Regions from separate parts of the Ruegeria sp. BG7 genome, predicted to be linked through region 2. Evidence: riboswitches for the same ligand, from Rfam matches in the RefSeq annotation. Region 2 holds a riboswitch; each other region holds the start of a gene.
The links. A riboswitch is a leader RNA that binds a small molecule or an ion and turns the genes downstream of it on or off. The one in region 2 is predicted to bind cobalamin.
Positions count from the first base shown of each region.

Region 1: it holds a riboswitch for cobalamin, as region 2 does, so the genes downstream of both, ACR3EH_RS21025 (CbtB domain-containing protein) here and ACR3EH_RS20370 (DUF1636 family protein) in region 2, are expected to answer to the same signal.
Region 3: it holds a riboswitch for cobalamin, as region 2 does, so the genes downstream of both, ACR3EH_RS16000 (DUF1636 family protein) here and ACR3EH_RS20370 (DUF1636 family protein) in region 2, are expected to answer to the same signal.

Region 1 covers NZ_JBQFIU010000003.1:308-4,456, forward strand. Annotated here, with positions in the region: gene ACR3EH_RS21020 (DUF1636 family protein) at 928-1,263, shown strand; cobalamin riboswitch at 1,442-1,656, shown strand; gene ACR3EH_RS21025 (CbtB domain-containing protein) at 1,691-1,861, shown strand; partial or broken gene ACR3EH_RS21030 (CbtA family protein) at 1,866-2,563, shown strand; gene ACR3EH_RS21035 (hypothetical protein) at 2,627-3,130, shown strand; gene ACR3EH_RS21040 (transglutaminase-like cysteine peptidase) at 3,334-3,942, shown strand.
Region 2 covers NZ_JBQFIU010000002.1:562,124-566,272, reverse strand. Annotated here, with positions in the region: gene ACR3EH_RS20385 (FecCD family ABC transporter permease) at 1-308, opposite strand, end outside; gene ACR3EH_RS20380 (ABC transporter substrate-binding protein) at 310-1,260, opposite strand; gene ACR3EH_RS20375 (ABC transporter ATP-binding protein) at 1,273-2,049, opposite strand; gene ACR3EH_RS20370 (DUF1636 family protein) at 2,046-2,402, opposite strand; cobalamin riboswitch at 2,642-2,840, opposite strand; gene ACR3EH_RS20365 (D-lyxose/D-mannose family sugar isomerase) at 2,940-3,605, opposite strand; gene ACR3EH_RS20360 (carbohydrate kinase family protein) at 3,621-4,149, opposite strand, start outside.
Region 3 covers NZ_JBQFIU010000001.1:3,237,719-3,241,867, reverse strand. Annotated here, with positions in the region: gene ACR3EH_RS16010 (SLC13 family permease) at 1-175, shown strand, start outside; gene ACR3EH_RS16005 (NAD(P)-dependent oxidoreductase) at 256-1,212, opposite strand; cobalamin riboswitch at 1,359-1,575, shown strand; gene ACR3EH_RS16000 (DUF1636 family protein) at 1,670-2,044, shown strand; gene cobW (cobalamin biosynthesis protein CobW) at 2,046-3,101, shown strand; gene cobN (cobaltochelatase subunit CobN) at 3,105-4,149, shown strand, end outside.

The DNA.
Region 1 (4,149 bases), on a different contig from region 2:
CGTAGACAATGGGCGCGTTTCCGCAGCGAAACCTTCCATTTGACCTGCTCAGATTGGGGTATCTCCGTCAAGTAAAGGCCACTGGGTCGAGCGCATTACGGCGACGATATCGAACGCCTGATTAGGACGACCATGGAGGCCGTTCATCTACTTTAGGAAGAACGCAATCATCCCCCAAGGATAAGGGGAAATGCGACGGCTCCGGCACTGCGTCGATGACATTGGAGGAGTTCGAAGACTGGCTGCACCCGGAGATATGCCGTTATCACAACACCCGTCACAGCGGGTTGCGGCGAGCACCGATGGCAGCTTGGGCGATCCTCAGTTCTGGTGACGCAGACAGAAAAGTTTTTGATGCCTAGGCGTTTCGCATCAGCGAACTTTCTTTTGAATGTCGTCAGTTGGCGCGACGCATTCAGTCCCATGATCGGTCGTGGTAACGATCAAGCACGAACCCCGCTATATGTCCCGGATCTGGACTGTAAATGACGATAGAACGAACCTAGTTACGCGCTACAAGAACCTGTCGCGTCCCAGAATTCACCTTGGCGCGGTGCGCGCGGACCTGAAAATAGGCGTGTAATGGCGAGCCGATCCCGGAGGCAATGCTGTTTCAGATTATTGAAGAACAAAGATGTTTCGCGTGAGCTGTTCCACTTCATCGCCTACCACCTGCTTCAGCTCAATCTCACATAGAAACTTGGAAATCTCTTCGTCTGATGGTTGCTTCTTCGCTCTGCCAAATCCCCGTCTCGCACTCGGTGTATTTGCATAGTTTTAGAGGGCTAGGGCTAATGTGTGCTTGTTGCTCGAGTATAGACTCTTTTCCAGATTTAGAGTCAAAACAGGTATTGAAACCGAGCTAACAACCGACCAGCAAATATGAAATCTCAGATGGAAGTTCTCGATCAAGGATCAGCCTGACGCATGTGCCTGCCTACCCTCACGCTTTGCAGAACCTGCCGCGACGCGGATTCCACCCTTTATAATCAGCTAGCCGCAACGCTGGAGGCATCGGGGGTGCAAGCCGAGTTGCAGCAAGTAGATTGCATGTCCGGTTGTCGCCGACCACAGACGTTGGCGGTGCGACAAAGCGGCAAGACCGCCTATCTGTTCGGAGAGATTACTGCAGTCGATCTTCCGGACATAATGATTTTCATGCGGATGTATGAGGACAGTACTGACGGCGACTTCGCTGACGCCAGGAAGCTAGGTAAGCTACGTTTCAAGGCGATTGCACGTATACCGGCACAAAAAAGATAGCCCACATGCAACTTGCCGGCCAAAACTCCGGTGTGGAGTTTTCAGCTTACAGTTTGTGTTTTTCGACTTAGCCTGCACTTAGCGGCTAAAATCTAAACCAATCCTGCCATTACTTAAGATTAACCGCTGCAGAATGCTATGATGTCGCTTTCGTACTTGACGGAACGCAGCACTATGGAAGAATAAAGGCTTCTACGGTGTCCAAAGGTGCTTACGCACTGGGACTGAAACGGGAATGAGGACGGTGCATTAAACTACTGCACTGAAGCCTTGACCGCCCCGCGACTGTGAGCGGCGAGCGGCCTTCCAATACCACTGGCGTAATGGCGCCGGGAAGGGGGAAGTCTGCTGTGACCTGCGAGTCAGGAGACCGGCCGTAGAATGGACACAACTTATGCCGTCGGGTGTGACGGTGAGGAGGATTAAAATGACGACAAAAACGATCAAGGCATCCGCCGCTGGCGCATCCTTTCTGCCTGCAGTATTCGCCGTGGTTCTGGGTCTGGGGATCATTACCGTGACTGGCCATGTTCAGGCTTCTGGCCTGCATGACGCGGCTCATGATGTGCGCCACGCAACTGGCTTCCCCTGCCACTAAGACAATGTTCAGTCGTATTCTGACCAGCGGCTTGTTCGCTGGTGCTGCAGCGGGGCTGATTGCCGCCCTTCTGCAGTTGTATTTCGTGCAGCCCGTGCTACTTCACGCCGAGCTCTATGAAGGCGGCGACCTGGTACATTTTGGCGCTGATCCGGTAACTGCGCATCCCGACCTGCCCGGCATGTTCGCCGAGCCGATGCGCGATGGTCTCAGCATTATCTTCACCACGCTTACGTACACTGGTTATGCGCTAGTCCTGGCGGCTTTGATGTCGGTAGCCGAACGTCAGGGGCATGAAATCAACGGCCGCACCGGCCTGCTTTGGGGTCTTGCGGGCTTTGTCGCCTTCCACTTTGCTCCTGGCTTGTCGCTGGCTCCAGAAGTTCCCGGAGTGGCGGCAGCAGATGTCGGAGAGCGTCAGATCTGGTGGACGGTCACCGTTGCCGCAGCCGGCGTGGCCATGTGGCTGATTGCCTTTGGAGGTAACCTGGTAAGCTACCTGATTGCGGCCGTGCTGCTAATGGTACCGCATATTATCGGGGCCCCTGAGCCCGACAGTTTCTCTGGGCCGGTTCCGACCGAGATCGGGGCGCTTTTGCTGCCCGGGCCTTCGGCATCGGCATGGCCGCCTGGGCACTCTTGGGCAGTTTCACCGGCTACTTCTGGCAGACAGAAGGCAAGCGCGCAGGCGCTGCAGTCTGATCGCGCTCCTCCATTGCTACCCCGCTGGTTACACCGGCGGGGCTCTTTATTGAGGATGACAAGATGTCCCGTTCTCTCGCTCTCTTTGCCATCGGACTTGTCTTTGGCGGCGGTGCTGGCTTTGTGATTGCCGCCAGCAGCGGTAGCACCTTTGAGAGCCATGATCATACTGACCCGGCCCAACATGGCGGCAACATGGAGATGGCAGCGCACGACCACTCCGCGGCCACTAATCTACCTGCCGACAGCGACGCCCCCAGTGTGGCGATCCAGATGATTAAGGATCCTATGGCGGGCTGGAATCTGCGTGTGACACCGCAGAACTTTCGCTTTGCTCCGGAAAATGCTTCCTCGGCTGACGTTCCAGGCGAAGGTCACGCGCATGTTTATATCAACGGCGAAAAGCTGGGCCGCCTTTATGCCAATTGGTTACACCTTCCGTCGCTCCCCGATGGCAATGTTGAGGTAAAAGTTTCTCTCAATGGCAACAGCCACAGCCCTCTGATGGTTGAGGGTGTGCCCGTAGAGGCCAAAGTGACCGTCCAGCCTGACGGCGATGACTCCTGAGTGACATTCCTGGCTGAGAAGACAACTACGTGGGTTCAGCAGGTCAAAGCGGCAAGTACAGCGTGCGTGCGGGTTTTTGCCGCTCTGTATCCAAGAACAGACAAGCTGTTGCAAAGCACCGCAGAACATGAAGGCTTGCGATAGAGTACTCTTGGTCCGGCAGTTGCGGATGCACTGGAAAACTGAGCATGGGGAAGGCAGATATGACAAAACCCACTTTAGCTCAGGAACGGTTTTCGGAAAAGATACCGGTTTATCTATCGATAGCCGGTTTCATATGCAGTTACTTTGTCTCTACCGCTACATTGCAAGCCTCTGAGCTTCCCTTCATCGATCTTGATAGAAAGATTGAAGCGCCGTCGGGGGCCAAATCACTATGCAATGATTACTCTTGGGCGTGCGCGAAAACTCGTAGTTCTGGACTGTCCGAGGCGCAGGAAAAGCAGATCGTTAAAACGATCAACATGCGCGTCAATCGGAGGATTCGCGCCGTTTCGGATCAAAGCCAATATGGTACAAAGGAGTACTGGACCCTGCCGACACATGGATCAGGAGATTGCGAAGACTTCGCTTTGCAAAAGAAGTTTGAACTTGTGCAGAACGGTTTGGATCCTACGAAGCTACTAATTGCAACTGTCTTGGACACCAATCGCAGTGGCCATGCTGTTCTAGTCTATCGCTCGAGTGAAGGCGATTTGGTTCTGGACAATGTTACCAACAGGATCAAAACGTGGAAGGAAACAAAGTATCTATTCCTTCGAATACAGGACCCGATTCACCCTGACCGTTGGGTGCAGATTGCTAACGGCTAAAAGTAAATGTGGCGCGCCACAATAAGCACTGGCCCTTTAACTTCTGGTTCTTTGCGGCGTTCAGTTGAGGTCTCCGCTTTTTCTTTCGATCAGACTTCACCGTGTAAGTAACCGGCCTGCGGCGGCAACACTGGAAAGCGCGATTTTGGCGCCGTTCACGATGCCCGGTTCGATATGCACTTTCTTTCTCCCAAAGCCTCACCCGGC
Region 2 (4,149 bases):
GCCGCGCCCGAGGACAGGCCAAACAAGAATGGATCGGCAAGATCGTTGCGCGTGGTTGTTTGCAAAACCACACCAACAACCCCCAATCCTGCCCCGATGACCGCGGCAAACAAGGCGCGGGGAAGGCGCAAGTCGAAAACGATCCGGTGAAGCGGGGACATGTCGCCATCGATCAGGCCTGTTCCTAGACCAATCGCGGCGACCACGTCCCGCACAGGAATATTTGTTGTTCCATAAACGATGGACAGCAGCAAAAGGGCGATCAGAACGATCGCCCCCAGCAAGATCGAACGGCCCAAATGGGCCATATCAGTTGGTCTCCGGGTGCATTGCCTTGACCATCTTTTCGATGGCCTCAATGTTTGCCGGGCCGGGTGTCAGCTCTTCGTAGCGCAGGCCGATCCAGCGCTCGTTCTTGACTGCATCGGTTTGAGACATGACGGGATGATCTTTCAGGAACTGGAAGGTATCTTCTGCACCGTTTCCTGTCTGATAGTCCAGCAGAACCAGGAATTCCGGGTTTGCAGCAGCCACGGTTTCCCACGACGTACGACCCCAGCTGGTGTCCATGTCATGGGTCACATTCTCTCCGCCTGCTGCGGCGATCATCGCGTCCGGTATCGCAAACTTACCAGCGGTAAACGGCGCATCTGCCGGCCCGTCCAACAGGAAGACACGTGGTTTGGGCAGATCAGCTGTTTTGGCTTCGATAGCGGCCAGTTGGTCTTTCCAGCCCGAGACAAGCTCTTGCGCCTTGGCTTCGACGCCCATGACCTGACCCAAACGCAGAACGTCGCCAAACAGCAGGTCCATACTGGCCTCTGGGCGATCCTTGCTCAGATGTACGCAGCTTTCGGTCAGAACCATGGTCTTGATGCCAAAGGGCGAAAGGGTGTCCGGAGTAACCTCGCCACCCGGCTGCATACCGTAATACCACCCTGCAAAGAACATGTCGGGTTCTACTGCGATGAGGTTCTCAACAGTAGGGTATTTTGGTGCAAGCTCTGGGATATCACCGCGCTGTGCATCAAAATCAGGGCTCGTCTTGTACCAGCCCGTGATGCCGGTCAGGCCCACGATCTTGTCTTGCAGGCCCAATGCGAACGCCATGTCGGTCATGTTCATGTCGTGGACAACGATCCGTTCGGGCGCGGTTTCAAAAACCAGCGGTTCGCCGCAATTGTCCACTGTGATGGCTTCTGCGACCGCGCCGCTTGCCAGGCCAGTGAACAGAGCCACAGGCCAAAGTTTCTGCATCATTGTAAGCTCCTGTTATGATGACAGTTTTCGTTTTCGAATATCCAGCGCTGGGATTATGCGGCCCTCATGCTGAAAGCACAGATAATCCACACCAAAGGTGTCGCGAACACGTTCTGAGGTCAGCACGTCGCTGACGGGCCCATAACCCGTCAGGCGTGTGGATTTCATCAAGGCCACATGCGTGGCGAATTCCGGGATCATGACCAGATCATGGACGATCATGACCACCGTGACGCCCAGCTCGGCCACCAAGGACAACATGTGCCCCTTGGCGTCTGGATCCAGGTGATTGGTCGGTTCGTCCAGAAACAACAGGGATGGGTTTTGTGCCAAAGCGCGCGCGATGTGAGCGCGCTGTCGCTCGCCACCCGATAGCTGGCTCATCGGCTTGCGGGAAAGATGAGACAATCCGGTTGTTTCCAGAACTCGATCAAGATCTACCTTGTGCTCGGTTGCCGATTTATCCGCCTGAATCGGGATTTGCCCAAGCGCAACATAGTCTCGCAAACGCAACCGACCGTCTGGCATTTCTTGCTGGCCTACGACCGCGATGGTTCGGGCACGCTCATGCGCGGACAAGGTGCGCAAGCTTTTGCCTCTTATAAGCACATCACCCAGTGCAATACGTTCTATTCCGCAAAGCAACTTGAGCAGTGTTGTTTTTCCCGCGCCATTCGGACCCGCAATTGCCAGAATCGAGCCCTCCTCCAAGCCGAAGGACACGTCCTGCAAAAGGACATCGCCGTTCAAAGCGTAATATTCGAGACCCTCGACCGACAGAAAACTCATGACACCCTCTCGGTTGGCAGGGCGGGTATTCGGGACAAGGTCTTGGTGAATAACGCGGGCGGGCGTTCGGTTGCACTTGTCCAGCCATCGGAACTAAGGCGGTATTGTCCGGCGAATTCCACCACTGCGTCCAGATCCAATTCCGTGTCGATGTCTCCAAACAGATACTGCGCCTTGCCCGGTGCCTGAAGGCCAATGGTGGTTGGTCGGGAACAACCTGCCATGCAATCAACTGTTCGAATTGCAAATCCTTCGGGCAATGTTTGCGCCAGTGCGCCAGTCACTTGATCGGTGGACATGGCACCTGTGCAGGTCGCACACACAAGAATGAAATGATCAGCGATTTTCGTCATTGCATGTAGCGCTTACTGCGGGTTGGATTGATATGCAATGTTATAACGTAACGTGGCATTGAATTAACGGCACCGCGGGATGCCTCAGCGCAGTAGGTATTGAAGAAGAGCTTATTTCTGTCAGTCACCTTTAACACTGTCCGCTCCGCTTGAAACCAAGCGCGGACAGAAGGTGCTACCAATGTAAACACGCGAAAAACGTGCCATCAAAGCCTCCTTCCAGGACGCCCCGCCCCGGGTTGGTTGAACATCGGATGGCAGGTCTCCTGACTTGCGGGTCAAGGCTCGGCCCACCTTCCCAACCCTTTCGGGGTCAGTGGCGTAATGGCGTCGCTCTCCGCTTACAGTTGCGGGGGCAGTCACGGACTTGGCAAAAAAACTGTGCCGCACCGTATTCCCATTTTCATCCCTTACGGAACCATCCCGCTCAGCTAGTCTCGTGGTGCTGGACTTGTCAAGCAAGAGAATGAGTGGCGTTTGACGAAATCACTTGGGCTCAGCCCAGTTGTCTGTCGGTTATTGTCAACCCGGTCTACGTCAGTAGTCGGAAACCAATAGGAAATCTGGCGCGGCATCTTCCTCAATCTTTGAAAATCGAGGGATCGGATCTTCGAACACATTATCCGTTCGATCATCATTCACAGTCGAAACCTCGCCGATAAGGCAATCACCGTGCTCGGCCCAGAACGCGTGCCAAACTCCGGGCATCAGGGTTACGCTTTGCCCTGGTTTCAGGCGTAGATGCTCACCTGGTTGCAACGTAACAGGGCAGGCATCGCTGGGCACTGTGACAGGCGTATGCCGGTCGATGCCACCTTCTGGGTCCGATGCATAAATCTCCATCACCAGATCGCCGCCGCCACGGTTGATGATGTCCTCTGCCTTGATGATGTGGCGATGCATCGGAGACAGTTGTTTGTCTTTCGAAATCAGCAATTTTTCTGCGTAAAGCATCCCGCGCCCAGACTGCAAATCATTCACTTCGCCGTTGCGCAGCGTGAAAAGAAACAGGCCCAGTTCATCAAACCGGCCCTGAGCGTAGTCGGTGATGTCCCACCCCAACCCGCGGCTGCGGATCGTTTGCGCCACTGGGCTGCGCATCTGTTCGGGTGACCAGTCTGCAAAAGGCGGCAGTACACCGCCAAAGGACTGGATGAACGCCTGCGCTTCGGATTTGATGCGATTTATGTCAGATCGTTTCATTGTTTTTTCCAAGAATTATAGCTCATGGTCCCAAGGCGGTTCCGCCCCAGCTCGAGATACGGTTACAGCTGCAACTTCGGCGCCCAGTTCCATGGCCGCGCGCAAAGAGTTGGCAGTTAAGTTGCGTACAGCAGGTTTTGTCAGATGCCCGGCGCGGCTGAGACCAGTGAGCACACCTGCATTGAACGTGTCGCCCGCACCGATCGTATCCACGACCTGCACCGGTTTTACCGGCACCGTCACTTGCGATCCATCCGCCAGATACCCGTTTGCGCCATCGCCGCCCCGGGTCACGATCAGCGCTGATGGTCCGGCTTGCAACAGCAAGGCTGCTTTGACTGCTTCGGGTTCCGCACCGGGAATGATCCAGTCCAGATCCTCGTCCGACACTTTCACGATATCGGACTGCGCGATCATGCGGTTCAAACGCGTTCGAAAGCGGGTTTGATCCTGAATAAAACCCGGACGAATGTTGGGATCCAACATGACAGGGCGGTCGTTTCCGTGTTGAGCCAACAAAGATGCATAGGCATCTGCACATGGC
Region 3 (4,149 bases), on a different contig from region 2:
TGCGCTGACCGTTGCCATTTCCACCTCGAACAGCTTCATCATCCCGACCCATCAGGTCAATGCGCTGATCATGGGTCCGGCAGGGTACAAGGTCATGGATTTCGTCCGTTCAGGCGGCATCATGACCGCGCTGTTCCTTGTCGTTTCATTGGTGATGATCAACGTTATGTACTAGCGCGGCAATCGGGGCCGGATTTCTGGGCTGGCCCACCCCGATTGCCGATTACATTTCGTTGGAAAGGTTAGCTTGAACCTCTACGCCGAGCCCCGGCCTTGCGGGACAACCTCATACCCCGGCTCTTCCGGTTCATCATCTTCCATCTCCGGCGGGAAACCGGGGGCTGTGATGTCCAAACCAGTCGCCTCTTCCAGACGTTTGATGATATTCGGCGACAGCTCGCGATCGCCATACCGGGCAATGCCATCTTCAAAAATCTTGATCATGACCGGATTCATTTCCAGAGGCACCCCGGCGCGGTCCGCTACCTCTTGAAACAGACCAATGTCCTTTTTCACCAAGTCCATAGTGAAGGAGATGTCGCGCGAACCATTCAGTATGACCTGACTTTCCGTTTCATGCACAAAGGACGTACCGGACGAGATTTTTATCGCCTCATATGTCGTGTTGAGATCCATGCCCGCCGCCTTTGCCGTGACCAGCGCTTCGGCGCAAGTGATCAGGTTGGCTGTGGCCAGATAGTTGGTCAGCACCTTCAAAACCGAGGCAGAGCCCAATTCACCCGTGTGCAAAACACGCCGTCCCATGGTGGTCAGAAACGGCAGAATCCGCTCAAAAGTCGCACGGTCACATCCCGCGAAGATCGAGATATTGCCGGTGGCCGCCCGATGGCACCCGCCCGAAACCGGGCAGTCCACTGCCGCGCCTCCGCGTTCGATCACCTCGGCCCCCAAACGCTTGACCTCGGCCTCATCGGTTGTCGACATCTCCATCCAGATTTTGCCGGGGCCCACTTCGGGCAGCATCTTTTGCATGACCGCATCTGACGCCGCAGGCGATGGCAAGCAGGTGATGACCGCATCGCAATCGCGCATCAACTGTGCCGGGCCTTCGGCTGCCTTTGCGCCAAGGGCGACAAACGCGGCCACCAGATCCGCGTTCAGATCATGTACCGTCAGATCAATACCGTTCCGCAGCAAGGATCCCGAAAGCTTGCCGCCAACGTTTCCCAACCCGATGAATCCTACTTTCATATGTCGCCTCTCCCTGCTGGCTTGTACCTGTCATGCGATCACGGATTTATCTGACCATTCATGCCGCCCAACGACAACCACAGGTCGCTTTTCACACCCGCCTCCTGATGTTACGCGCAACGCGCTTGACAAGCGGGCCAGCAGTGCCGCATGACCCATTCGTTGGTGTCGGCAAGAGCCGATGAAAAGGGAATGCGTCAACGGATCTTCCGCCAAACGCAGCCGCCCCCGCGACCGTGACCGGAGAGGGTGCCCAATGCCACTGGCCTAGGCCGGGAAGGCGGGACATCCGACAGAGGACCCTGACGTACCGGGCCTCTGACATCCGCAAGCCGGGAGACCTGCCAACACCCGAAGTTGAAACCGGGCGGGGTGTTCCGGTATCGGGTCCATGTTGCAACACGTGGCCCGCTTGAAACCCCGTCCCCCGCGAAGAGGATTTGGGGGGATGAGAGACATGACTGAGACCACACCGGTCGAACTGCTGGTCTGCACGACCTGCCGCCGCGGGCTGCCCATCGAAGACGATGCGCAACGCCCCGGCACTTTGCTGCACCAGGCATTGGAACAAGCCGAACTGCCTGAAGGCATCACCCTGAAACCTGTCGAATGCCTTTCGAACTGCGATCAGGGCTGTTCTATCGTGCTGCGCGGTGGCCCCGATCGCTGGACCTTCGTTTACGAAAACCTGAACGAAGTGGACCATGTCGATGTAATCGTCGACGGCGCAACCAAGTATCTGGCCACCGAAGATGGCCTGGTGAAATGGCGCGAGCGCCCTGAACATTTCCGCAAAAACTGCGCTTCGCGCATTCCCCCGATTGGAGCCTGACATGTCGAATCTCGAAAAACTTCCCGTCACCGTGATCACCGGCTTTCTGGGCTCGGGCAAAACCACGCTGGTCAAACACCTGATGCAGAACCCGCAGGGCAAACGTCTGGCTGTTGTCGTCAACGAGTTTGGCGATGTGGGCGTGGATGGCGATATCCTGAAATCCTGCGCCATCCCGGATTGCCCTGCGGAAAACATCATGGAGCTGGCAAACGGCTGCATCTGCTGCACCGTCGCGGATGACTTCATCCCGACCATCGAGGCGCTGATGGCGCTGGAACCGCGCCCCGAGCATATCCTGATCGAAACCTCTGGCCTCGCCCTGCCCAAGCCGCTGCTGAAAGCGTTCGACTGGCCGGATATCCGCTCAAAGATCACTGTCGATGGCGTGATCGCTCTGGCCGATGCCGAGGCCGTCGCCGCCGGTCGCTTTGCCCCGAATGTCGAAGCTGTCGATGCCCAGCGCCTCGCCGACGACTCGATCGATCACGAAACGCCCCTGTCCGAGGTGTTTGAGGATCAGATCTCTTGCGCCGACATCATCCTGTTGACCAAGCCTGATCTTGCAGGGCCCGAAGGTGTGGCCAAGGCCAAAGAAGTGATCGCCGCCGAAGCCCCTCGCCCCCTGCCTGTTGTCGAAGTCGCCGAGGGCGTCGTGGATGTCCGCGTTGTACTGGGACTGGAAGCTGCAGCCGAGGACGACATGGATGCGCGTCCGTCGCATCACGACGGTCACCACGATCACGAACATGACGACTTCGAAAGCATCATCGTCGAGTTGCCGGAACAAACCGATCCAGCCGATCTGGTCGCCAAGATCGAACGTCTGGCGACCGAGCTGAACATCCTGCGGGTCAAAGGTTATGCGGCAGTAAAGGGCAAACCCATGCGCCTGCTGGTTCAGGCCGTGGGCGCGCGCGTCCGTCATCAATATGACCGCCCATGGGAACCAGGCGAAGAGCGCCGTTCGCGTCTGGTCGTTATCGCCGAGCATGACGACATCAAAGAGGCCGAAATCCACGCGATCCTCGCGGGCGTCACCGAGGCTGCCGAGTAAACCATGCACGTCGTCTTCCGCGAAAGCCACGGGCTCGAGGAAACCGAGACCCCAACCGATCTGGGCCAAAGCCCGGCGGATCTGGTTGTTTTGTCCTTCTCGGACAGCGACCTCGGCGCTTTCGCGGCGGGCTGGCATCGTGGCGGCGGAACCGAGGGTCGAATGCCAACGCTTCGACTGGCCAATTTGACCGCCCTCAAACACCCTCTGTCCGTCGACACTTATGTCGAGCAGACGTTGGACGGCGCCAAGGGCATTCTGATCCGCCTGATTGGCGGCGTGCCTTACTGGTCCTACGGCTTGCAACAGGTTCTGGCGCTGGCGCAGGCCAAGGGTATCGCGCTTGCCGTTCTGCCCGCGGATGGGCGCGAAGATACGCGGCTGGATGACTATTCCACCCTGCCCGTTTCAACGCTGCGCCGTCTGGCCCATCTGTGCGACACAGGTGGAGAGGTCGCAGCGCAAGCCGCATTGGCCCAGATGGCCTTGGCAGCAGGGCTTTATGCCGGGCCGGTGATGGGCGCAAAGACTCTGCCTGAATGCGGCGCATGGTGCCCGGATCGTGGTGTAATCCCAACGGATACCGCGTTCGAAGGCGACGCAAAACGTATCGTCGTCACGTTTTACCGCGCATATCTGACGTCGGCCGACACTGCCCCAGTCGCAGCTCTGATCCGCAGTTTGCGTGCGCGCGGATTTGCGGCAGTGGGCCTGTTCGCGCCTTCGCTCAAAGCGCCAACTGCTGCCGATTGGTTGCGCGAGACGCTTGGGGCGTTGACCCCCGCTGCCATCATCAACGCAACGTCCTTTTCGGGCAAAGGCGCGTCGGGCACGTCTCCGCTGGATGCCGCCAATGTGCCGGTGTTTCAGGTCGCTCTGGCCACCTCGCGCCGCAAAGCCTGGGCTGAGGCGGAACGCGGTCTCTCACCTGCCGACCTTGCCATGCATGTTGTCTTGCCCGAGGTAGACGGGCGGATTTCGGCGGGCATCGCTTCATTCAAGGAACCGGGTAAACGCGATCCTCATCTGGAATACTCCCGCTTTGCCC